DNA from 2 places in the Paraburkholderia sp. BGA-UO-ETr-F21 genome. Region 1 is predicted to be linked to the other one. Evidence: riboswitches for the same ligand, from Rfam matches in the RefSeq annotation. Region 1 holds a riboswitch; the other holds the start of a gene.

Region 1 (11,893 bases):
CCCGTTCTTCTTCGGCGACTACTGGGTGCTGGATCACGCGGACGACTATAGCTGGTCGATCGTCGGCGAGCCGAGCGGACGTTATCTGTGGATCCTGACGCGTGAGGCCATGCCCGCTGCGAGCGTGAAAGACGCGCTGATCGAGCGGGTTCGCGCGCTGGGTTACGACACGTCGATGCTGCGTATGACAAGGCACGAGTAAGTCGCGCTCCTGACCGGCTAACCGACGGTTGGTCCGCGTCAGCCGGACCGACCCGATTTTTGTCATCATTGACCGTTTTCCATATTCGGGATATTTTCTCTAATATGGAAACCCCACTCTCCGACGACAACGCCATCGACCGCCGTATCGCCCAGCGGCTGCGGGCGCTGCGCGCCGAGCGCAACTGGTCGCTCGACGATCTTGCGAAACTGAGCGGCGTGAGCCGCGCAACCCTCTCGCGCCTCGAAAACGCCGCCGTCAGCCCCACGGCGAGCGTGCTCGGCAAACTCTGCGTGGCTTACGGCCTGCCCATGTCGCGCCTCATGCACATGGTCGAGGAGGACTTCGCGCCGCTCGTGCCGCGCGACGCCCAGCCGCTCTGGACCGACGCCAGCATCGGCTTCCGGCGGCGTTCCGTGTCGCCACCCGCGCAGGCGTTGAGCGGCGAGGCGCTGGAATGCGAACTCGACGCCGGCGTGCGCATTACCTACAACGCGTCGCCGCGGCCCGGGCTCGAACATCATCTGATCCTGCTGGAAGGGCAGTTGCAGATCACCGTGGACGGCCAGCGCCACGACCTGCAACCCGGCGACTGCCTGCGCTACCAACTGTTCGGCCCCAGCGCTTTCGTGACGCCCGCGCACAGCGCGGCGCGCTATATTCTGTTCATCGTGTGAGCCAGCATGAGCGCGACCACCCTCACCCCTTTCTCCGCCGACGACCTCGTGCGTCATCTCCCTGAACTCGGCGCGCTGCTGGGCGCCTGCGTGCATGACGGGGCCAGCGTCGGTTTCGTGATGCCGTGTGGCGCCGACGAGTGCGAAGCGTTCTGGCGCATCAAAGTGCTGCCTTCGTTGCGTGCCGGCGGCCTGATGTTGCTAGTCGCGCGTCAGGGCGAAGCGATTGCGGGCACCGTGCAACTGGATTACGACACGATGCCGAATCAGCGGCATCGCGCCGAGGTGCGCAAACTGCTGGTCCATCCGGCGTTCCGCCGTCAGGGCATTGCGCGGGCGCTGATGACGGAACTCGAACGCCGTGCGCATGAATTGCAGCGCAGCCTGCTCACGCTCGACACCCGCACCGGCGACCACGCCGAGCCGCTCTATACCGCACTGGGTTATCGGACAGCAGGTGTGATCCCGGGATACGCGCGTGGCACGCACACCCATGAGTTCGACTCGACCACCATCATGTACAAGGCGCTATGAGCGAAGCGCGGGGCCGGCCTGTGCGCCTCACGCGGTCTTCGAATATTTGAACGTGCCCTGCGCGCTGGCGATCAGCAGCTTGCCGTCCACCCACGCCTCGCTCCGCGAGAAAAAAATCGAGCGGCCCGCGCGCTCCAGAAAACCCTTGGCGGTGACCAGTTCACCGAGTCCCTTATCGAGATAGTTGGTGGTCAGCGACAGCGTGAACGCATGCCGGGCCGGGTCGCCGCTCGGCGCGAAGATGCCCGCATAACCCGCCGACGCATCGAGCAGCGTCGCGATCGCGCCGCCTTGCAGCACGCCCTGGCGATTGAGCTTGCTGGCATCGATCGGCATGACCAGTTCCGCGTAACCGTCGCGCCATTGCGTCAGGCGAACGCCGAGCGATTCGAGAAACGGGTTGTCGATGGGAAAGTCGGACATGAGCATGCCTTTGTGTTCGAGATGAGAGATGCAAGATGCGCTCAACGGCGCGAATCGAGCGCAATGCGGACCGCAAGTCCGGCAAGCACGGTGCCCATCAACCAGCGCTGCACCAGCAACCACACCGGCCGCCCGGCGAGAAACACGGCAATCGAGCCCGCCATGCTCGCGATCAGCGCATTGACCGTCACGCTGATGACGATCTGCACGCAGCCGAACGCGATCGACTGCGCGAGCACGCTGCCGTGCCCCGGCGAAATGAACTGCGGCAGCAGCGACAGGTACATCACCGCGATCTTCGGATTCGCGAGGTTGGTGACGAGCCCCATGGTGAAGAGCTTGCTGCGGCTGTCGTGCGGCAGGTCGCGCACCTGGAACGGCGAACGGCCGCCCGGTTTGACCGCTTGCCAGGCCAGATACAACAGATAGAGCGCGCCGCCGAAACGCAATGCGTCGTACGCGTAGGGCACCGTCAGCAGCAGCGCGGTAATGCCGAACGCCGCGCAGAACATGTAGAACACGTAGCCGAGCGCGACGCCGCCAAGAGAAACGAGGCCCGCGCGACGCCCCTGACAGAGCGATCGCGAGATCAGGTAGATCATGTTCGGCCCGGGCGTGAGCACCATGCCGAGCGAGACCAGACCGAAGGCGAGCAGCGTTGTGAGGGCGGGCACGGCATTCTCCTTGGCGAATGAAAGTCGGACAGTGCCGCCAAATATAGCCGATGCCGCCGATTTCAGCGTCGCGGCCGGCTTGAGAAATTCGCATTGGCGTATGAGCCGCATTCATGTTCAATTGCGGCGCTTCTGGCCACTTCTTGCGCGGTGACTCGCACGAAACACTTGCGGCGAATTATTTTGAACGGTATCGTCGAGCCGTTCTGCAATGCAGCGCGGGAGAGATCGTCAGAAATTCGGACGACGCCGACGGAGCAACCGCCCCGGAAACTCTCAGGCAAAAGGACCGCGCAGCAGGAACATCTGGAGAGCGGCGCACCGGCATACCGCGTGCGCCCACCGAAGGGGATTCTCCGCGCACGGCTCATCACTCATGACGGGCCGGCCGCCGCGGGGAAGAAACTCTCAGGTACATGGACAGATGGGGCATCGACGCCGGTTTCGACATGAAATCGACACCGGTGATGCTCAACTACTCTGGACCATGACATGTCACGAATCGCCATTATCGGCGCCGGCATTACCGGCGTCACGACCGCTCACGCCCTCGCCCAGCGCGGCCACCACGTCACCGTTTTCGAACGCCACCGCTATGCGGCGATGGAGACCTCGTTCGCCAACGGCGGGCAGTTGTCCGCCAGCAATGCCGAAGTCTGGAACAGCGCGGCCACCGTCATGAAAGGCCTGCGCTGGATGCTCACGCGCGACGCCCCACTGTTGCTCAATCCCACACCCACCTGGCACAAGTACTCGTGGATGGGCGAATTCCTGCGGCAGATTCCGCACTATCGGGCGAACACCGTCGAAACCGTGCGGCTCGCGATCGCCGCGCGCGAGCATCTGTTTTCGATTGCCGAAACCGAAGGCATCGACTTCGATCTCGAACGGCGCGGCATTCTGCATATCTACAAGACGCGCAAGGAATTCGATGCCGCCAGCAAGGTGAACGCATTGCTGCGCGAAGGCGGCCTCGAGCGCAGCCCGGTGACGGCGAGCGAGCTGCATGGCATCGAACCCACGTTGCACGGCGATTTTTACGGCGGATTCTTCACGCCGTCCGATTCGACCGGCGATATTCACAAGTTCACGCGCGGCCTTGCTCAGGCGTGCGTGCGGCACGGCGTCGAATTTCATTACGATGCCGAGATCACCTCGATCGAGCAGCCTGCCGAGGGCCGTTTTACACTGGCGGTCAATCTCGAAGGCGAATCGCAGCGCTTTGCGTTCGAACGGATCGTCGTCTGCGCCGGGGTGAAGAGCCGCGATTTTGCAGCCATGCTCGGCGACCACGTGAATATCTATCCGGTGAAGGGCTATTCGATCACTGTTTGTCTCGATGACGAAATCAGCCAGCAGCGCGCCCCCTGGGTGAGCCTGCTCGACGACAGCGCGAAGATCGTGACGAGCCGCCTGGGCGTGGATCGCTTTCGCGTGGCCGGCACGGCGGAGATCAACGGCTTCAACCGGGATATCCGTTCGGACCGGATTGCACCGCTAGTGGACTGGACGCGGCGGTATTTCCCTGAGGTATCGACCTCGCGCGTGATTCCGTGGGCGGGCTTGCGGCCGATGCTGCCGAGCATGCTGCCCAAGGTGGGCCGTGGAAAACGGCGTGGCGTGTTCTACAACACCGGGCACGGACATTTGGGCTGGACCTTGTCGGCCGCAACCGCGCAGGCACTCGCGGGCGCGATTCAGTAGGCGTGATGCGGGGGTTTCGCTGAGGGCGTTGGCTCGACATCACAGTCGTCGCCCGACTTGAACTCCCCGTGCTGCGGGAGTTTGGGCGGCGGCTGTGGCGTGAAATCGCCGCCGTCAGCCAATGGCAGATGCTCCATTTCTGCTAGTGTTCTTCCATCCGTGTTACTTCGGTGGAGAACCCATGCCGCACGCCCGCACCGCAAAAACCAAGGCACACAACACACGCCTGAGCGACGCACAGATCGCCATGGAAGCGACGCGGCGTCTCGCCTGGGACGCCGCGGTTCCCGAGCATGCCGTGAAGGTCCAAGTCTCGCGCGGCCGTATCACGCTGCATGGCGAGTTGCAGCGCGACCAGCAACGCACCGCTGCACTCGAAGACGTGACGCGCCTGTTCGGCGTAACGGGCGTTCTGGATCACACTGTCATCAAGCCCGAATGAAGTCAGCCCTTGGTTGCCTGACGTACAAGCGCGCGGCAATGCCGCGCGATCTGCTTTTCCTCCTCGGTGTGAATCGCCTTCACCTTGCCCGCCGGATCGCCTTCGGTTAGTCCCATGAAAGCCAGTCCGTCGCAGACGCGCGTGCGAATCGCCTCGCTGTGCTCGCCAATGCCGCCGGTAAACACCAGCAAATCGATTCCGCCCAGCAACGCCGCATAGCCGCCGATCGTCTTACGCACCGCAGTGGCAAAGGCATCGATCGCGAGCGACGCATTCGCATTGCCCGCCGCAGCGCGTTTTTCCAACGCCTGCATATCGCTCTCGCCATCCGCGTAGCCGGCAAGACCGCTCTCGCGATTGAGCAGCGTCTCCAACGCGCCGGCATCGAGCCTCTCCACGCGCATCAGATACAGCAGCACACCCGGGTCGAGATCGCCGCTGCGTGTGCCCATCGGCACGCCGCCGGTCGGCGTCAGGCCCATCGACGTATCGATCGACTGGCCGTCGCGCAACGCGCACACGCTCGAACCGTTGCCGAGATGCGCGAACACCGCGCGCGCCGGCAAGTCGGCGCCGAGCCGCGTCACCAGTGATTCATAAGACAGCCCGTGAAAACCGTAGCGCATCACGCCGGCCTCCACATAACGGCGCGGCAACGCGAGTTGTGCCGCGCGCGGCGGCAGCGTGGCGTGAAACGCCGTATCGAAACAGGCGAAATGCGGTGCATCGTAGAAAATTTTCTCGGCCTCGTCGATCAACGCAAGTGCCGGGGGAATGTGCAGCGGCGCAAAGTGCACGGCGTCCTGCAATTGACGCCGCACGTCGGCGCTAATCCGCTGATGCATGCGCAAATGCGGCCCGCCATGCACCACCCGATGCCCTACCGCCGAAGGCCGCGCATGATGCTGTTGCGCGAGCACCTGCGCGAGCTTTTGCAGCGCGTCGGTCTGCGATTCCAGTTCGTGCTCCTGCTGCAGCAGCACGCGGCCGTCGGGCGCCTTGATCCGCAAACTGCCGTCGCTGCGTCCAATGCCTTGCGCGCTGCCTTCCAGCAGGAGCGATTCGTCGCCACTGGCGTACCGGAACAAGCCGAACTTCAGCGACGACGAACCGCTGTTCAACACCAGAATCGTTTGATCGTCAGCACCGTCTGGAGTGCGTATGGTCATGACCCGCTCAGCCTTTCCACGTCCAGTTGCGGATCTCTTCCCGGTCGATGCCCTCGGCATGCGCATACGCCAGATGTTCGATGATCTGGCCACGCAACCATTCCTTCGCATGGTCGCCGACCCCGCGCAGTTTCGGCACGCGATCGATCACGTCGATCGCGAGCGAAAAGCGGTCGACCTGGTTGATGATCGCCAGTTCGAGCGGCGTGTTGATGTTGCCCTTCTCGTGATAGCCATGCACATGCAGGTTGTCGTGGTTCGTGCGGTTATAAGTCAGCTTGTGAACCAGCGACGCATACGAGTGGAAATTGAAAATCACCGGTTTGGTGGCGGTAAACAACGAATCGAAATCGCGGTCGGACAAACCGTGCGGATGCGCGTGCTCCGGCATCAACCGGAACAGATCGACCACGTTGACAAAGCGGATCTTCAGGTCGGTGAACTGCTCCTTCAGAATCTGCACGGCGGCGAGCGCCTCCATGGTCGCGATGTCGCCCGCGCAGGCCATCACCACATCGGGCTCGACGCCCTGATCCGTCGACGCCCAGTCCCAGATGCCGATACCTTTGGTGCAATGCGTGACCGCCGCGTCCATGTCGAGATACTGCAAATGCGGCTGCTTGTCGGCGACGATCACGTTGACGTAATCGCGCGAACGCAAGCAATGATCGGCGACGCTTAACAGGCAATTCGCGTCCGGTGGCAGATAGATACGCACCACGTCCGGGCTCTTGTTCGTAACGACATCGAGAAAACCGGGGTCCTGGTGCGTAAAGCCGTTGTGATCCTGCCGCCACACGAGCGAGGTGATCAGCAGGTTGATCGACGGCACCGGCTGGCGCCAGCCGAGATCACGTTTCGCCTTCTCCAGCCACTTGGCGTGCTGATTGAACATGGAATCGATCACGTGCACGAACGCTTCGTAAGTGGCGAACAGGCCGTGCCGGCCGGTCAGCACATAGCCTTCGAACCAGCCTTCGAGCGTGTGTTCACTGAGCATTTCCATCACGCGGCCGTCCACCGATAGTTCGCCGCCGTCCGCGTCGCTCGGGACGGTCTGCGCGAGCCAGGTTTTCCCGGACGCTTCATAGATCGCGGTCAGCTTGTTGCTCGCGGTTTCGTCGGGGCCGAACACACGAAAGTTCGTCATGTTCCGGCGCATCACTTCGCACAGGAACTTGCCGAGCACTTCGGTCGGCGATAGATACGAGCCACCCGGTTTCTTCACCGCGGCCGCGAAATCGCGAAACGCCGGCATGTCGAGCGTCTTGCATAACAGGCCGCCGTTCGCATGCGGATTCGCGCTGATCCGGCGCGCCCCCTTCGGGGCGAGCTCGCGCAACTCCGGCACGAGGCGCCCCGCTTCGTCGAACAGCGACTCGGGCTCGTAACTGCGCAACCAGCTTTCCACCAGCTTCAGACTCTTGCCATTGGTCACCGGATCGAGCACCGGCACCTGATGCGCGCGCCACGAGCCTTCTACCTTGTGGCCGTCGACTTCCTTCGGGCCGGTCCAGCCTTTGGGCGAACGCAGCACGATCATCGGCCAGCGTGGCCGCGACGCGTCGTTGCGCTCGCGCGCATGCTGCTGGATCGCGCGGATTTCTCCGATGCACTGTTCGAGCGTAGCCGCCATCTGTTGATGCATGACGGCGGGATCGTCGCCTTCGACGAAATACGGCTTGTGGCCGTAGCCGGACAGCAAGGCTTCCAGCTCTTCGCGGGGAATGCGCGCGAGAATGGTCGGATTGGCGATCTTATAGCCGTTCAGATGCAGTACCGGCAACACCGCGCCATCACGGATCGGATTGAGGAATTTGTTCGAGTGCCACGAGGTGGCAAGCGGCCCGGTTTCCGCTTCGCCGTCGCCGATCATGACGGTGACGATCAGATCGGGGTTGTCGAACGCCGCGCCGTAGCCGTGCGAGAGGCTATAGCCGAGTTCGCCGCCTTCGTGAATCGAGCCGGGCGTCTCGGGCGTGCAATGCGAACCGATGCCGCCGGGAAACGAGAACTGCCGGAAAAAGCGCTGCATGCCGGCTTCGTCTTCGCTGCGGTCCGGATAGATTTCCGAGTAATGCCCTTCCAGATAGCAATGCGCGAGCGTGGCCGGCGCACCGTGACCGGGACCCGCCACGTAGATGACATTCAGATCGAGCTTCCTGATCAGCCGGTTCAGATGCACCAACAGGAAACTCTGCCCCGGGTCCGAACCCCAATGGCCCAGCAAGCGGTTCTTGATGTGTTCGGGCTTCAGCGGTTCGCGCAGCAGCGGATTGTCGCGCAGATAGATCATGCCGGCCGAGAGGTAGTTGCAGGCGCGCCAGTAGCGATCCATGTTGCGCAACGTATCGGCGTCTAGAACTTGCGGCGGTGTAGGACGGGAAGTTGCTTCAGCCACGGCTTCACTCCTTGAAAAGGACGGTCAGGCGGGTTAGCGGGTGCGGCGGCGGTGATGGTTCGTGATGCGGCGGGCGCGCAGAAATCAGCGCACCCGGCCATCCTGTCACGCAGATGACATAACGAAAGCGTAGAGGCCAAACCTCATTGCAGCGGGAATCCATGCCGCTTTTCAGGCGGCGAGCCCGTTCACGTCACGCAGTGTGACAGGAAGCGCGCGGCATGGTTCGATGCAATCGCCTCCGGTTTGAGCCAACACCGTCTGCGCAGAAACGCAGATGCTCGGCATCGCGCCGCTTGCGCCAGACTTAAGCGCATATTAAGGGAATGCGTTTATGCTCGTGAAGCTGTACGCACGGCGGCGGAGCGCATCCGCGCATCCCGCTTTGTCTACCCTCCTCACCTGACCACTCGATCATGCCGACACCCAGCCGCTGGAAAGCACCGTTGATCCTCGTTATCACATTCGTGCTGCTGTTCGCGGGTGTCGCTGTTCTGATCGGTGTGTTCGGCTTGCTGGTCAAGCTGTTCGGGCACGGCTGAGCGCTGCGGCGCTGACGCGGGCGTGGCCGGCCCAAGATGTGTATCCTGAGAGAATCTTGCCGGCGCCATCTCATGCATACTCGTGCGTATTCATGCGTTCGCGAGACTTGCGGCGCCCGGCTTACTGCAAGGAGATGCCATTGACGGACCACGCTGATACTTCCCCGCCCGCCGGCCAGCCGATCGACCCGGAATTGCTCGAACTGGCGCAGCAGGTCTTCGACCTCGCGCGGCGCGGCGATGCCGCGATGCTCGCGGCGGTGATCGAAAAAGGCGTACCGCCGAATTTGCGTAACGACAAGGGCGACAGCCTCGTCATGCTGGCCAGTTACCACGGTCACGTCGAAGCCGTGCGCACGCTGCTCGAACGCGGCGCCGATCCGAACCTGCGCAACGACAACGGGCAGACGCCGATAGCGGGCGCGGCTTTCAAGGGCTTCGACACGGTGATCGAAACCTTGCTCGCGCATGGTGCGGATGTGGAAGGCGCGTCGCCGGACGGACGCACCGCGTTGATGATCGCCGCGATGTTCAATCGCACGGCGATCATGGAATTGCTGATTGCGCACGGCGCTGATCCGAAAGCGCGCGATGCGAATGGCGTAACGGCCATGGACGCAGCCGGCCGTATGGGCGCCGGCGAAGCGCAAGCGCGTTTGAAGGAGCTTGGTTCCTGAGACGCAGCGCGTTTGCAGGAACCTGGCTCTTGAACCGCGGTGAGGCTTGAAGAAACTCGGTTCTTGCGCTGGAGCGGCGTTGGCTTGCGGCGCTTGTTACATCTCTGTGAGCGGGAATGATCCACGCAGACTCGCAAGCGCCGCGAAAGACCTAGCCTTTCTCCGCCAACAGCCACTCCACGTCGATATCCACCAGCTCTCCGATTCGCTCGACGGTCACATCCGCCGGCGGATTGCTGGCGATCTCTTTCGGGTCGAACGCATAGTGCCCCTGGCGGGGAAACACCGTCGTCAGTTTCGCCCCCCACGCCCTTTTCATGGCTGCCAGAATCCGCAGCTTGTCGTCGACCATCACATAGTGGCGGGCGGGATAACACTCCATCACCTGATCGAGCATCAACTCTTTGTGGATGTAGATCAGCACCCGCCCTTCGACCTCATCCCATAGCCCGGAGCGTTCGATCTTGCGCGGCTGGAACACCACATCTCCGTCGGAGAGGATAACCGTGGGACCGTGTGCGCTCAGGTGCCGCAGCACATTCAGCGCGCCCGGATACAGACGGCTCGCAAACGGATAGTCGATCAGGAACGAGGACATGAGCAGGAGCCGCGTGTCGCGCGGCCGCTCAAGGCGATAGCGCTGCAGCGCGCCCAGGTAGTCGGCGTAACCGAGTTCCGTGCGCAGCGTCTCGAAGATTTCCCAGTATCGCGCGGCGTTCTGCGCGCCGAACTCCCGCATCATGTGCGCGCGCAGATCGGCCAGCACAAGGTCGTTGTCCAGCAGGGTGTTATCGCAATCGAACAGAAACACGACGTCGTGCGGCGTAGCAGTAGTGGCTTGCATCGCGGCTCCCTGGAATCAGCCTTTCGGCCCATCGGACGGCGTGGCCGCTTTCTCGACGTGGCCGCCGAAATCATGCCGCATCGCCGAAAGCACCCGGTTCGCAAAATCCGCTTCGCCGCGCGAACTGAAGCGCGCGAACAGCGCGGCGCTCAGCACCGGCGTGGGCACGCCTTCGTCGATGGCGGCCGCCACCGTCCAGCGCCCCTCGCCCGAATCGGATACGCGCCCTGCGTAGTTCTGCAGATCGGCGTCGCTGACCAGCGAGCCGGCAATCAGATCGAGCAGCCATGAACCGATCACGCTGCCGCGCCGCCAGACCTCGGTGACGTCGGCGAGATTCAGATCGTACTGATACAACTCGGGACGCCGCAGCGGCGACGTTTCGGCGTCGGCCTCGCGCGCGTGCTTGCCGGCGTCCGCGTGGCGCAGAATGTTCAGCCCCTCGGCGTAGGCGGCCATCAAGCCGTACTCGATGCCGTTGTGAACCATCTTGACGAAGTGCCCCGCGCCGTGCGGCCCGCAGTGCAGAAAGCCCTGCTCCGCGGTGCTCGCGCCGCTGACTCGGCCGGGTGTAGCCGGCGCGGCGCCCGCGCCCGGCGCGAGGGTGGAGAAAATCGGTTCGAGCCGCTTCACGACCTCCGGTTCGCCGCCGATCATCAGACAGTAGCCGCGCTCGCGGCCCGCCACGCCGCCACTCGTGCCGACGTCCACATAGTGAAGCTGGCGTTTGGCCAACTCAGCGCTGCGGCGAATGTCGTCGTGATAGTAGGAATTACCGCCGTCGATCACGATGTCGCCGGGCTCCAGCAAAGGCACGAGTTTCTCCAGCGTCATATCGACCACCGCGGCCGGCACCATCAGCCATACGGCGCGGGGCTTCTCGAGTTGCGCGATCAGATCCTCCAGCGACGCCGCGCCCGCCACGCCGTCCTGTTTCAGCTTCTCCACCGCCGCGGGCTGCACGTCGTAAGCGATGCATTGCTGACCGCCCTTCGTCAGACGCCGCACCATGTCGGCGCCCATGCGTCCCAATCCAATCATGCCTAGCTGCATATCTCGCTCCGGAAAGTGCCTCGTTGCGCTGCTCGATTTGCTTCGTTGTACTGCGGCAATGTTTGTGATTTCGCTGCGTGTTCCAGTGGCGGCGCGAACGATCGCGCGCGACTACGCTTACTTTAGTGGTGTTTTCCTGCGTGCGCCAAACGCGCGGCGGCCACGCGTTTGTCTCGTGCTGCGAAGCTGCGCCACCGTATGTATCGAAAGACGATACGCTTCTTTGCAGAGGCTTTGCGCGGCGTAAAGTTCCTGACATGAGTGGCTGCGCGGCATCCCGCTCGTGCAGGCTTCGATTCGGCTGACGGACCTCTTACACTTCGGCCTCGCGGGCGGGGACTCGAACGGGCTCGAGCGTCTATTGCCGCCTTGCCTGAAGTTTGCCGTATTGCGAACGCACAAAACGCTTCACGGCCTGCCACATCACCGGATAGCGATCGCCCGGCACGGCGAAGAGCACGAGCGCGCATAACGCCAGCAAGCCGCAGAACATAAACGTGCCGCGATAGCCGAACGCCTGCACCAGCAAACCGGACAACACGCCCGAGAGA
Region 2 (11,893 bases), on a different contig from region 1:
TTCTTCGGGCGTCGGCGGAGGAGCGTCGTCGAGCAGCATTTCGGGAATGAAGCGCGACGGCTCGCACACCACCGTTTCTCGCGCGCGCTTGCGCTTCTTGCACCAGTTCAGATGCAAACTGCGCTGCGCACGCGTGATCGCGACGTACATCAGCCGGCGCTCTTCTTCGATGCGCGCGTCGTCGATCGGCTCGTCGTCGGGACCGCCGCGATGCGGCATGATGCCTTCTTCGACACCGACCAGAAACACGTGCGGATACTCCAGGCCCTTCGACGCATGCACCGTTGAGAGCCGCACCGCGTCGGGATCTTCCTCGCGGCCTTCGAGCATCGACATGAGCGCGACGGTCTGGATCAGACCGAGCAGATTCTTGCCGGTGTCGCCGAGACCGTCGGCGGTGTCGTAACCGGTGGCCTCGTCTGCCGCGGCGCCCGTCGGCTCAGCCTTGGTGCCTTTGCGCTTCAGCCACTCCATGAACTCCAGCACGTTCTGCCACTTGGACTGCGCCTGACGTTCGTCGAACGCGTCGTACAGATAGGCTTCGTAGTGGATGGCGTCCATCAGTTCGTCGAGCAGCGTACCGGCGGCGTCTTTCTCGGCGCGGTCGGTGAGGCGCTGCATGAAGTCGCAGAACACGCGCATCGGTTCGATCTGCCGCGGCGACAGACGCGCCTCGATGCCGCCCATGTACACCGCTTCGAACAGCGACACCTTGGCCTGTCCTGCGAACGAGCCGAGCGCCTCGAGCGTGGTATTGCCGACGCCGCGGCGCGGCGTGGTGATCGCGCGGATGAACGCGGGGTCGTCGTTCGCGTTGGCGATCAGACGCAGATAGGCGCAGATGTCCTTGATCTCGGCCTTGTCGAAGAACGATTGGCCGCCGGACAGCACATACGGAATCCGCTCACGCCGCAACACCTGTTCGAAGATGCGCGCCTGGAAATTGCCGCGATACAGGATCGCGTAGTCGCGAAAATTCGCGCGGCGCTCGAACTTGTGCGCCGACAGGCGAAACACCACGGACTCGGCCTCGTGTTCTTCGTCGTTGCACGGCGTGACGGTGATCGTGTCGCCCATGCCGTGTTCGGACCACAGCTTCTTTTCGAACAGCTTTGGATTGTTCGCGATCACGTTGTTCGCGGCCGTCAGAATGCGCACCGTCGAGCGATAGTTCTGCTCCAGCTTGATCAGATGCAGCTTCGGAAAATCCTTGCTGAGCTGCCCGAGGTTTTCGAGCGTAGCGCCGCGCCAGCCGTAGATAGCCTGATCGTCGTCGCCGACCGCCGTGAACGCCGCACGCTTGCCAGCCAGCAGTTTCACCAGTTCGTACTGGCAGGCGTTGGTGTCCTGATATTCGTCGATCAGCAGATAGCGCAGCTTGTTCTGCCAACGGTCGCGCACCTGTTCGTTCTTCTCGAACAGTTCGGCGGGCAGGCGGATCAGATCGTCGAAATCCACCGCCTGATAGGCATGCAGCGTCGCCACGTAGTTGCGATAGACAATCGCGGCCTGATGCTCGTCCTCGTTCGCGGCAATGGCGATCGCCTGCTCTGGCATGATCATGCCGTTCTTCCACAGCGAGATGATCGACTGGATCTTGCGGATAAAACCCTTGTCCGTCGAGCCGACCTGTTCCTGGATCATGCCGAAGCAGTCGTCCGAATCCATGATCGAGAACTGCGGCTTCAGGCCGACGTGTTCCGCTTCCTGCCGCAGAATCTGCACGCCGAGCGAGTGGAAGGTGCAGACCGTCAACTGATTGACGGGCACTTTGCGGCCTTCCTTGCCGGGCGTGGTGAGCGTCTTGCCTTCGAGCAGCTTGCCCACGCGCTCGCGCATTTCCAGCGCGGCCTTGTTCGTGAATGTGACGGCGGCGATGTGGCGCGGCTCGAAGCCTTTGGCCTCGATCAGATGCGCGATTTTCTGCGTGATCACGCGCGTCTTGCCGCTGCCTGCGCCGGCGAGCACGAGACACGGACCGTCGAGATAACGGACCGCTTCATTTTGAGCGGGGTTCAGGCCTGCGGACATCGTCTGTGGATGGGTGATGCGGTTAAAGCGGCGGTTGAGGGCGCGGTGGCGAAACGCCGGCCGAAGGCCCGGGGGCATGCTGCGCGGCGCCGTGCCGGAACAGGCGCCCCGCACGGTGCGGAGGATGTTCTGGCCCGCTTCGCAAACGCGCGAGAGGAGCGATGTTAACACGGATGCACGCAACCAATGCCCGCGCCCCATGACGGCCGACGGCATCATGACGACGCTGACGGTCCACCTTCAGGACATGCCACAATTGCGGTGTTGCGCGCCGCCGCCACGGTGGCAAAGCGGCGCGCCGTTTTTGCAGGAAGACACGCATGTCCGCATCGCTGAAGATTGGATTGATGGGTTACGGTTTCGCCGGCGCGACCTTTCACGCGCCGGTAATCGCGCACTGCGGCCGCGCGAGCGTCGCGGCCATCGCCACGAGCCAGCCGGAGCGCGCGCTCGCCGATTATCCGCACACGAAGGTGGTGGCCGACCTCGACGCGCTGCTCGCGCTCGACGACATCGACTGCGTCGTGATCGCCACGCCGAACGACACGCACTTCGAGCTGGCGCGCCGCACGCTGGAAGCGGGCAAGCACGTGGTGGTCGACAAGCCGGTCACGCTGAACGCCGCCGACGCCCGCACGCTGGCCAACATCGCACTCGCCCGCTGCAAGCTCTTCATGCCGTTTCACAACCGTCGCTGGGACGGTGATTTTCTGACCGTGCGCGATCTGCTCGCGAGCGGCGAATTGGGACGGATCACGCAATACGAATCGCATTTTGACCGTTTCCGGCCGGAGGTGCGGCAGCGTTGGCGTGAGGAAGCGTCGCGAGGCGGCGGCTTGCTGCTGGACCTGGGGCCGCATCTGGTCGACCAGGCGTTGGCCCTGTTCGGCACGCCGCAGAGCGTGTCGGCCACCGTGCGCACGCATCGTGACAATGCCAGCGCGCCTGACTACGTGCATATCCAGCTCGGCTACGGTGAGTTCGAAGTGGTGTTGCACGCCAGCGCGTTGACCGCGCTGGTCGCGCCGCGCTTCTCGATTCACGGCACGCGCGGCAGCTATGTGAAAACCGGGCTCGACACGCAAGAAGATCAATTGAAAGCCGGCCTGCGGCCCGGCGACGAAGGCTTCGGCGCGGGGAATGCGGCCGGGCTGCTGCGCGTGCTGGAAGGCGATCAGGAAGTCGAGCGCGAGCTGCCGACGCGTAATGGAGATTACGTTGGCTTCTATATCGCCGTGGCCGACGCCATCCAGAACGGCGTGAAATTCCCGGTCAGCGCTCAGGACGCTGTCGACGTAATGACAATTATCGAACTCGCCGCCCGGAGTTCTGAAGAAGGCGTCCGGCTGCCGTTCGAGCGCGTTCGCTGACCCGTTTGCCCGCGCGTCGAAACGCCTTGTGTACCTAAAACGGCACTTGTCGCCTCCGCGCGGGCCACGCTCCTGACAGGCCCGAAAGGAACATAACGTTACAAATAAGGCCGTGCCGCCAGTCAGCGCGCTCCGGCAGTCAGCCGTTGCTACCCAAGTAGCAAGACAAAACGACTATGACTTCCGGAGAGTTCATGCCCCGTACTATCCGCGCGCTCGCCGCGTGCGCCCTGCTCAGTTCGCTCGCCGCCTGTGTGGTGACGCCTCAACCCGCGCCGGCACCGCGCCCCAACCCGCAGCAGATCGCGGATCAGCGCCTGCGCCAGGTCGACGGCCGCATCGAGAATCTCAGCCGTCGTATCGACAATCGCGTGAATCAGGGCTACTACCCGCCCCCGCAAGGCGGCGCGCTGCACCATCGCCTCGACGTGATCCGTCAGGAAGCGCATGACATGGCCGCGCAACACGGCGGTGGCCTGTCCAGCGACGAACAGCGCGTGCTGAATCAGGAACTGGACAACGCGGCACACGCCATCGGCGAATAATCGCGCGCTCAGGCGCCGAAGCAGTGCAAGCGCGGGCATCGCGTCCCGCGCTTTTTTGGCGAGGGCAAGACGCCGCGCCAACCGCCGTGCCGCTCGCGGGCCCAGATTTGACAAGCCCCCGGCCCTCGCGTACATTCGCCGCACGCGTCGGGAGAGCGCGCTGGCCGCAGGAAACCGCAGGCCGCGCCGCCGAAGGGGCACACCCGCAAACTCTCAGGCAAAAGGACCGACCGCGTCGAAGAACCCGCGTTGAATCAAGCTCAACGCACCGGTTTTTCGCACTCTGGAGAGCGGCAGTAGCCGTCTGCGATCGTTTGATCGATACAGATTCTGGCAGGCTGCCCACCGAAGGGGCGCGCGTTTCACCGTGACGGATTCACATTCTCACGGCAACGCAATCTCTCAGGTATCGAGGACAGAGGGGCCATGCAACGCATCGCTCGCAGCTAAAAGGCCGCGAGGCGTAGCGCCGCATGGCCTTTTTTGTTTCGCGAGATGCCCGAGGCCCCATGACCGAACTCAAACACACCCCGCTCAACGCCACCCATCGTGCGCTCAATGCCCGCATGGTCGATTTTGGCGGCTGGGACATGCCCGTCAACTACGGCTCGCAAATCGACGAACACCGCGCCGTGCGCACCGACGCCGGCATGTTCGACGTCTCGCACATGTGCGTCGTCGATTTCACCGGCGAGCGCGTGCGCGCCTTCTTCGAATATGCGCTGGCCAATAACGTCGCCAAGCTGCAAACGCCCGGCCGCGCGCTGTACTCCTGCCTGTTGAACCCGAACGGCGGCGTGATCGACGACCTGATCGTCTATTACTTCGGCGAAGATCACTTCCGCGTGGTCGTCAACGCCGGCACCGCCGACAAAGACATCGCCTGGTTCGGCCAGCTCAACGCCGAAGGCGGCTTCGGCCTGACCATCACGCCGCGCCGCGACTACGCGATCGTCGCCGTGCAAGGCCCGAACGCGCGCGAAAAAGTCTGGCAAACCGTGCCGGCCGCGCGCGCCGCCACCGAAGCTCTGAAGCCGTTCAACGCCGCCCGCATCGAAGACACGCCGTTCGGCGAATTGACGGTAGCCCGCACGGGCTATACCGGCGAAGACGGCTTCGAAATCATCGTCCCGGCGGATCACGTCGAAGCGCTGTGGAACGCGCTGCAGGCGCAAGGCGTGCGCCCGGCCGGACTCGGCGCGCGCGACACACTGCGCCTCGAAGCCGGCATGAACCTGTACGGCCAGGACATGGACGACAACGTCTCGCCGCTCGACGCCGGCCTCACCTGGACGGTCGACCTCACCTCGCCGCGCGACTTCGTCGGCAAGGGCAAGCTGGAAGCGGACGGATCGCAGGCCGCGTTCGTCGGCCTGATCCTGCTGAAGGACAACGGCAAGGCAGCAGGCGTGCTGCGTGCTCATCAGAAAGTCGTCACGCCGCAAGGCGAAGGCGAAATCACCAGCGGCACGTTTTCCCCGACCATGCAGGAATCGATCGCCTTTGCGCGCGTGCCGAAAGGCGTGCAGCCGGGCGACACCGTTCACGTTCAAATTCGTGACAAGAACGTTCCCGCAAGCGTGGTAAAACTGCCGTTCGTGCGCAACGGCAAAGTGCTCGCGGTTTAAGCAAGCCGGCGCGTGCGCAAACCTTCACAAGAAAACGCCGGGCCGCCCCAAGTTTTCTTGTTCCCCTCGGGGGAACCTGGCGCGAAGCGACAGGTTTGGGGGCCCTTTAAGTCATTACCGAATCACACCGCATAGGAGCATCCGATGAGCATCCCGGCCGATCTGAAATACACCGAATCGCACGAGTGGGTCCGCACCGAAGCGGACGGCACGCTGACGGTCGGCATCACCGACCATGCGCAGGAAGCGCTCGGCGATATCGTCTTCTTCGAAGTCCAGGAACTGGGCAAAACCGTGACCGCTGGCGACACCGTCGCCGTGATCGAATCGGTGAAAGCCGCTTCCGATATCTACGCGCCGGTCTCGGGCGAAATCATCGAAGCGAACACGGCCGTGGCCGACACCCCGGACTCGGTCAACACCGCGCCGTACGAAAGCTGGCTCTTCAAGATCAAGCCGGCCGCGGACGCCACGCAAGACCGTCTGATCGACGCCGACGCGTACAGCAAGTCGATCGGCGCCTGATTCACCTTTACGTTTAACCCGATTGGTGCGGCGCGTCCCTCGCGCAGAGATAGCCGCACCGCCAGGAACACCCATGAAGCTCGAACACCCGGATCGTCTGATGAACCGCACTCCTCTCTCGCTCGCCGCGCTCGAAGTGCATGACGCCTTCGCCGAACGGCACATCGGCCCGGATGCGGCCGACCAGCACTCGATGCTCGAAGCCCTCGGCTTCGCGTCGCGCGCCGCGCTGATCGACGCCGTCATTCCGAAGACGATCCGCCGCACCGAAACGCTGCCGCTCGGCCCCTTCGCGCAACCGAAAAGCGAAGCCGAAGCGCTTGCCGCGCTGCGTGAACTCGCGGACAAGAACCAGGTGTTCCGCTCGTATATCGGGCAGGGCTATTACAACGCGCACACGCCGACGGTGATCCTGCGTAACGTGCTGGAAAATCCGGCGTGGTACACCGCGTACACGCCGTATCAGCCGGAAATCTCGCAAGGCCGTCTGGAAGCGCTGCTGAACTTCCAGCAGATGATCGTCGACTTGACGGGTCTGGCGATCTCGAATGCGTCGTTGCTCGACGAAGCAACCGCCGCCGCTGAAGCGATGACGCTGCTGCAGCGCATCGGCAAGCCGAAGTCGAACGTGTTCTTCGTGGCCGACGACGTGCTGCCGCAAACCATCGAAGTGGTGAAGACGCGCGCCACGCCGGTCGGTATCGAAGTCAAAGTGGGCCCGGCTGAGGAAGCGGCGAACGCGAATGCGTTCGGCGTGTTGCTGCAATACCCGGGCGTGAATGGCGACGTGCGCGACTACCGCGCCCTGGCCGAAGCCATCCACGCAGCGGGCGGCCACGTGGTGGTCGCCGCCGACCTGCTCGCGCTGACCGTGCTCACGCCGCCGGGCGAATGGGGCGCGGACGTGGCCGTGGGCAATACGCAGCGCTTTGGCGTGCCGGTCGGCTTCGGCGGCCCGCATGCGGCTTACCTCGCTGTGCGCGACGAATTCAAGCGTCAGATGCCGGGCCGCCTCGTCGGCGTGACCGTCGACGCACAAGGCAACCCCGCGCTGCGTCTCGCGCTGCAAACGCGCGAACAACATATCCGTCGCGAGAAGGCCACCTCGAACGTGTGTACCGCGCAAGCGCTGCTCGCGATCATGGCCAGCATGTACGCCGTCTATCACGGCCCGCACGGCTTGAAGACGATCGCGCTGCGCGTGAACCGGATCGCCGCGTTGCTGGCCGAAGGTGCGAAGCAGCTCGGCTATACGCTAGTCAACGAAACCTTCTTCGACACGCTCACTTTCGAAACCGGCGCACGCACGCAAGCGCTGCACGACGCAGCGATTGCGAAGCGTATCAACCTGCGCCGCGTGAGCGACACGCAAGTCGGCCTGTCGATCGACGAAACCACCTCGCGCCGCGATCTGGCCGATCTGCTCGAAGTGTTCGCGCAAGCCGCGGGCGCGAAAGACACTCCGCAAGTCGACACGCTCGACGCAAAACTGGCCGCATCGAACACCGCATCCGTGCCGGCCGCGCTCGAACGCACCAGCGCGTACCTCACGCACCACGTGTTCAACCGTCATCATTCGGAAACGGAAATGCTGCGCTATCTGCGCAGCCTGTCCGACAAGGACCTCGCGCTCGACCGCTCGATGATCCCGCTCGGTTCGTGCACGATGAAGCTGAACGCGACCTCGGAAATGCTGCCGGTCACGTGGCCGGAATTCGGCCAGATCCATCCGTTCGCACCGGCGGAGCAAACCGTCGGCTACCGCGAAATGATCGATCAGCTCGAAGAAATGCTGGTCGCCGCCACCGGATACGCCGCCGTGTCGCTGCAGCCGAACGCCGGCTCGCAAGGTGAGTACGCGGGCCTGTTGATCATCCACGCTTACCATGCGTCGCGCGGCGAAGCGCATCGTAATGTCTGCCTGATTCCCGCTTCGGCGCACGGCACCAACCCCGCGTCGGCACAGATGGCCGGCATGCAGGTAGTCGTGGTTGCCTGCGACGCGCAAGGCAACGTCGATATCGAAGACCTGAAGAAGAAGGCCGATCAGCACGCTGACAAACTCGCGGCGATCATGATCACGTACCCGTCCACGCACGGCGTGTTCGAGCAGAACGTGCGTGAAATCTGCGAGATCGTGCACGCGCACGGCGGCCAGGTCTATGTGGACGGCGCGAACATGAACGCCATGGTCGGCCTCACCGCCCCTGGCCAGTTCGGCGGCGACGTGTCGCACCTGAACCTGCACAAGACGTTCTGCATTCCGCACGGCGGCGGCGGACCTGGCGTCGGTCCTGTCGCGGTCGGCGCGCACCTCGCGCAGTTCCTGCCGAACCAGATCTCGTCGGGCTATGAACGCGCGCCGAACGGCATTGGCGCAGTGTCCGGCGCACCGTACGGCTCGGCGTCGATCCTGCCGATCTCGTGGATGTATATCGCGATGATGGGCGCGAAGAACCTCACCGCCGCGACCGAAACCGCGATCCTCAACGCGAACTACGTCGCGAAGAAACTCGCGCCGCACTATCCGGTGCTGTATTCGGGCCCGGGCGGACTGGTCGCGCACGAGTGCATTCTCGATCTGCGTCCGATCAAGGAAACCAGCGGCATCACCGTCGACGACGTCGCCAAGCGTCTCGCCGACTACGGCTTCCATGCGCCGACCATGAGCTTCCCGGTGCCGGGCACGCTGATGGTCGAGCCGACCGAATCGGAATCGAAGGAAGAACTCGACCGTTTCATCGAAGCGATGATCGCGATCCGCGAGGAAATCCGCGCGGTCGAAGATGGCCGCTCGGACCGCGAGGACAATCCGCTCAAGCACGCGCCGCACACGGCGGCGGTGGTCATCGCGAATGACTGGAAGCACGCGTATGCGCGCGAAACCGCCGCGTATCCGCTGCCCACGCTGATCGCGAAGAAGTATTGGCCGCCGGTCGGCCGCGCGGACAACGTGTACGGCGACCGCAATCTGTTCTGCTCCTGCGTGCCGATCGCCGACTACGAGTAAGCGGACCGCTGCCGCGCAGCGCCCGCTGTCTCGAAAAGAGGCGGCAGGGCGCTGTGCGGTTCTCTCCTGAGTTCTCTGTCGCTCCTGGCCGCAAACGGCTAACATCACACACCGAATCAGCCAAACGAGGAGTTTCGCATGGCGCGAAAGGTGCGATCGATGCAAAGCCGGACCGAACCAGGGCGAGCCCCCACGTGGCGGCAAACCTGCACACTGTTGCTGGCAGGCGCGGCCGTGCTGCTGCCGCTGGCGCAAGCGCAGGCCGCGATGAATTTCTGTGCGGCGCCCGCGTTGCAAACCAGTGAACGCACGAACGCCGATCCCGGCGTGAAAGCGCTGGTGAGCAACGTGCAGGCCCATCTGAACGACCAGCCGCATGCGCTGGCGAAACTGCATACCGAAGGCACGCTGCCGCACGAAGGCATTTACGACCAGAGCGTCGAAGCGGAGCAGGATCTCGATCTGATGCGCGACGCCGCGCTCGCCTGGCGCGCCACCAGCGACGACCGGTATCTGAAGCTCGTCGACCGTCTGTTGTTCGCGTGGGTCACGACGTACCAACCGAGCTTCAATCCCATCGACGAAACCCGCTTCGAAGGGCTGATTCTCGCGTACGACATGACGGCGAGCGCGTTGCCGGTGAAAACGCGCAATGCGTCGATGGCGTTTCTCACGAAACTCGCGACCGGCTATATCGGGCAAGTCGACGCGCAGCCGCGGCCGCTCAAAGGCACGTACAAAAACAACTGGCAGAGCCATCGGGTCAAACTGATCGCCATGGCCGCATTCACGCTCGATAACCGCAAGATGATCAACGCGGCCCAGCGGTTGTTCGTCGAGCATATCGGCGACAACATCGAACCGGATGGTTCGACGGTCGATTTCAGCGAGCGCGACGCGCTGCATTACGTCACCTACGATCTGCAGCCGCTCGTGACCGCCGCACTCGCCGCGCGCCGCCATAACCGCAACTGGCTGCCGGAGAAGGGCACGGACGGCGCTTCGCTGGAAGCCGCGCTGAACTGGCTCGCGCCATACGCGGCCGGCAACAAGACCCACGAAGAATTCGTGCATTCGAGCGTTCCGTTCGATGCAAAACGTCGCGAAGCCGGCTTGCCCGGCTATTCGGGTCAGTGGGACCCGAAGAACGCGACCGAACTGTTCCACCTGGCGGCACGCCTCGACGGGCGCTATACGCCGATCGCGCTACAGCTCGCACCCACGCCGCCTGCCTGGCTCGCCGTGTGTTTGCCGCTGCCGGCGCGATGAACCAACCATCTATCAGCAGGGAGCAGTAAATGGCAGTCAGCGTGTTCGATCTCTTCAAAATCGGCATTGGTCCGTCCAGTTCGCATACGGTCGGGCCGATGCGCGCGGCGCTGATGTTCGCTCAAGGGCTTGAACGCGATGGGCTGCTTGCTGCGACCGCATCGGTGAAGGCGGAGCTGTATGGCTCGCTCGGCGCGACAGGCAAGGGGCACGGCACCGATCGCGGCGTAATGCTCGGCCTGATGGGCGATGCGCCCGACACCGTGAACCCGGACACGATCGCCGAGCGGCTCGACAACGTGCGCGTGTCCCGCAAACTGGCGCTGCTCGGCACGCACGAGGTGCCGTTCGTGCAGAAAGATCAGATTGCGTTTTATCGCCAGGCGCTGCCCGAGCATCCGAACGGTCTCAAGCTGCGCGCTTACGATGCGCAGGGTGAGACGTTGCGCGAGTCGACCTATCTGTCGGTGGGCGGCGGTTTCGTGGTGACGGCGGGTGCGCCGAACACGAAAGTGCTGAGCGCCGTCGATCAATTGCCGCACTCGTTTCGCAGCGGCAACGAGTTGCTTGCGCTGTGCGAATCGACTGGCAAAAGCATCGCTCAGTTAATGTGGGAAAACGAGCGCGTCTGGCATACGGAAGAAGAAACGCGCACCGGCCTGCTGAAGATCTGGGACGTGATGCAAGCGTGCGTCGCACGCGGTTGTGGCATCAACAATCCGGACGCCGACGGTAACTTGCCCGGCCCGTTTCAGGTGAAGCGCCGTGCGCCGCAGCTGTATCGTGCGCTGTCGGGCAATCCTGAACTGGCGCTGCGCGATCCGCTTTCCATGGTCGACTGGATCAATCTCTATGCGATCGCCGTCAACGAAGAAAACGCTGCTGGCGGACGCGTGGTCACCGCGCCGACCAACGGCGCGGCCGGCATCATCCCGGCAGTGCTGCATTACTACACGCGCTTCATGCCCGGCTCGAATCAGCAAGGCGTGATCGACTTCCTGATGACCGCTGCGGCGATCGGCATTCTGTACAAGCTGAACGCGTCGATTTCCGGCGCCGAAGTGGGTTGCCAGGGTGAAGTGGGCGTGGCCTGTTCGATGGCGGCGGGCGCACTCGCCGCGGTCATGGGCGGCACGCCCCGGCAGGTCGAGAACGCCGCGGAAATCGGCATGGAACACAACCTCGGCCTGACGTGCGATCCGGTTGGCGGCATGGTGCAGATTCCATGTATCGAGCGCAACGCGATGGCATCGGTGAAAGCAGTCAATGCGGCGCGCATGGCGTTGCGCGGCGACGGCAGCCACTATGTGTCGCTCGATTCGGTGATCAAGACCATGCGCGAAACCGGCGCGGATATGAAGACCAAGTACAAGGAAACGTCGCGCGGCGGCCTGGCGGTGAATATCGTCGAGTGTTGAGTTCCGCGCTTCATGGCGCATGACGGCAATCACGCGGGCTCTCGGGCCCGCGTTTTCATTTGCGCGGCGCGCCATGCGCGAGCGCTACGGTTGCGCT

What was found. Region 1 has a riboswitch for glycine ahead of AC57B1_RS21140 (D-amino acid dehydrogenase). Riboswitches for the same ligand answer to the same signal wherever they lie in the genome.
Region 2: linked by a shared signal. The riboswitch ahead of gcvT (glycine cleavage system aminomethyltransferase GcvT) and the one ahead of AC57B1_RS21140 (D-amino acid dehydrogenase) in region 1 are both predicted to bind glycine.

What each region holds. Positions count from the first base shown of each region.
Region 1 is NZ_JCAQOY010000036.1:455-12,347, forward strand. It holds gene AC57B1_RS21115 (lipocalin family protein) at 1-202, shown strand, start outside; gene AC57B1_RS21120 (helix-turn-helix domain-containing protein) at 307-879, shown strand; gene AC57B1_RS21125 (GNAT family N-acetyltransferase) at 886-1,413, shown strand; gene AC57B1_RS21130 (PaaI family thioesterase) at 1,441-1,836, opposite strand; gene AC57B1_RS21135 (LysE family translocator) at 1,878-2,510, opposite strand; glycine riboswitch at 2,720-2,812, shown strand; gene AC57B1_RS21140 (D-amino acid dehydrogenase) at 3,003-4,214, shown strand; gene AC57B1_RS21145 (BON domain-containing protein) at 4,396-4,656, shown strand; gene AC57B1_RS21150 (acetate/propionate family kinase) at 4,659-5,825, opposite strand; gene AC57B1_RS21155 (phosphoketolase family protein) at 5,833-8,226, opposite strand; gene AC57B1_RS21160 (hypothetical protein) at 8,643-8,768, shown strand; gene AC57B1_RS21165 (ankyrin repeat domain-containing protein) at 8,909-9,445, shown strand; gene AC57B1_RS21170 (HAD family hydrolase) at 9,597-10,289, opposite strand; gene gnd (phosphogluconate dehydrogenase (NAD(+)-dependent, decarboxylating)) at 10,305-11,402, opposite strand; gene AC57B1_RS21180 (sugar efflux transporter) at 11,701-11,893, opposite strand, start outside.
Region 2 is NZ_JCAQOY010000016.1:142,712-154,604, reverse strand. It holds gene AC57B1_RS11655 (UvrD-helicase domain-containing protein) at 1-2,031, opposite strand, end outside; gene AC57B1_RS11650 (oxidoreductase) at 2,352-3,401, shown strand; gene AC57B1_RS11645 (YdgH/BhsA/McbA family protein) at 3,596-3,946, shown strand; glycine riboswitch at 4,094-4,176, shown strand; glycine riboswitch at 4,220-4,375, shown strand; gene gcvT (glycine cleavage system aminomethyltransferase GcvT) at 4,456-5,574, shown strand; gene gcvH (glycine cleavage system protein GcvH) at 5,719-6,099, shown strand; gene gcvP (aminomethyl-transferring glycine dehydrogenase) at 6,173-9,109, shown strand; gene AC57B1_RS11625 (alginate lyase family protein) at 9,269-10,378, shown strand; gene AC57B1_RS11620 (L-serine ammonia-lyase) at 10,408-11,796, shown strand.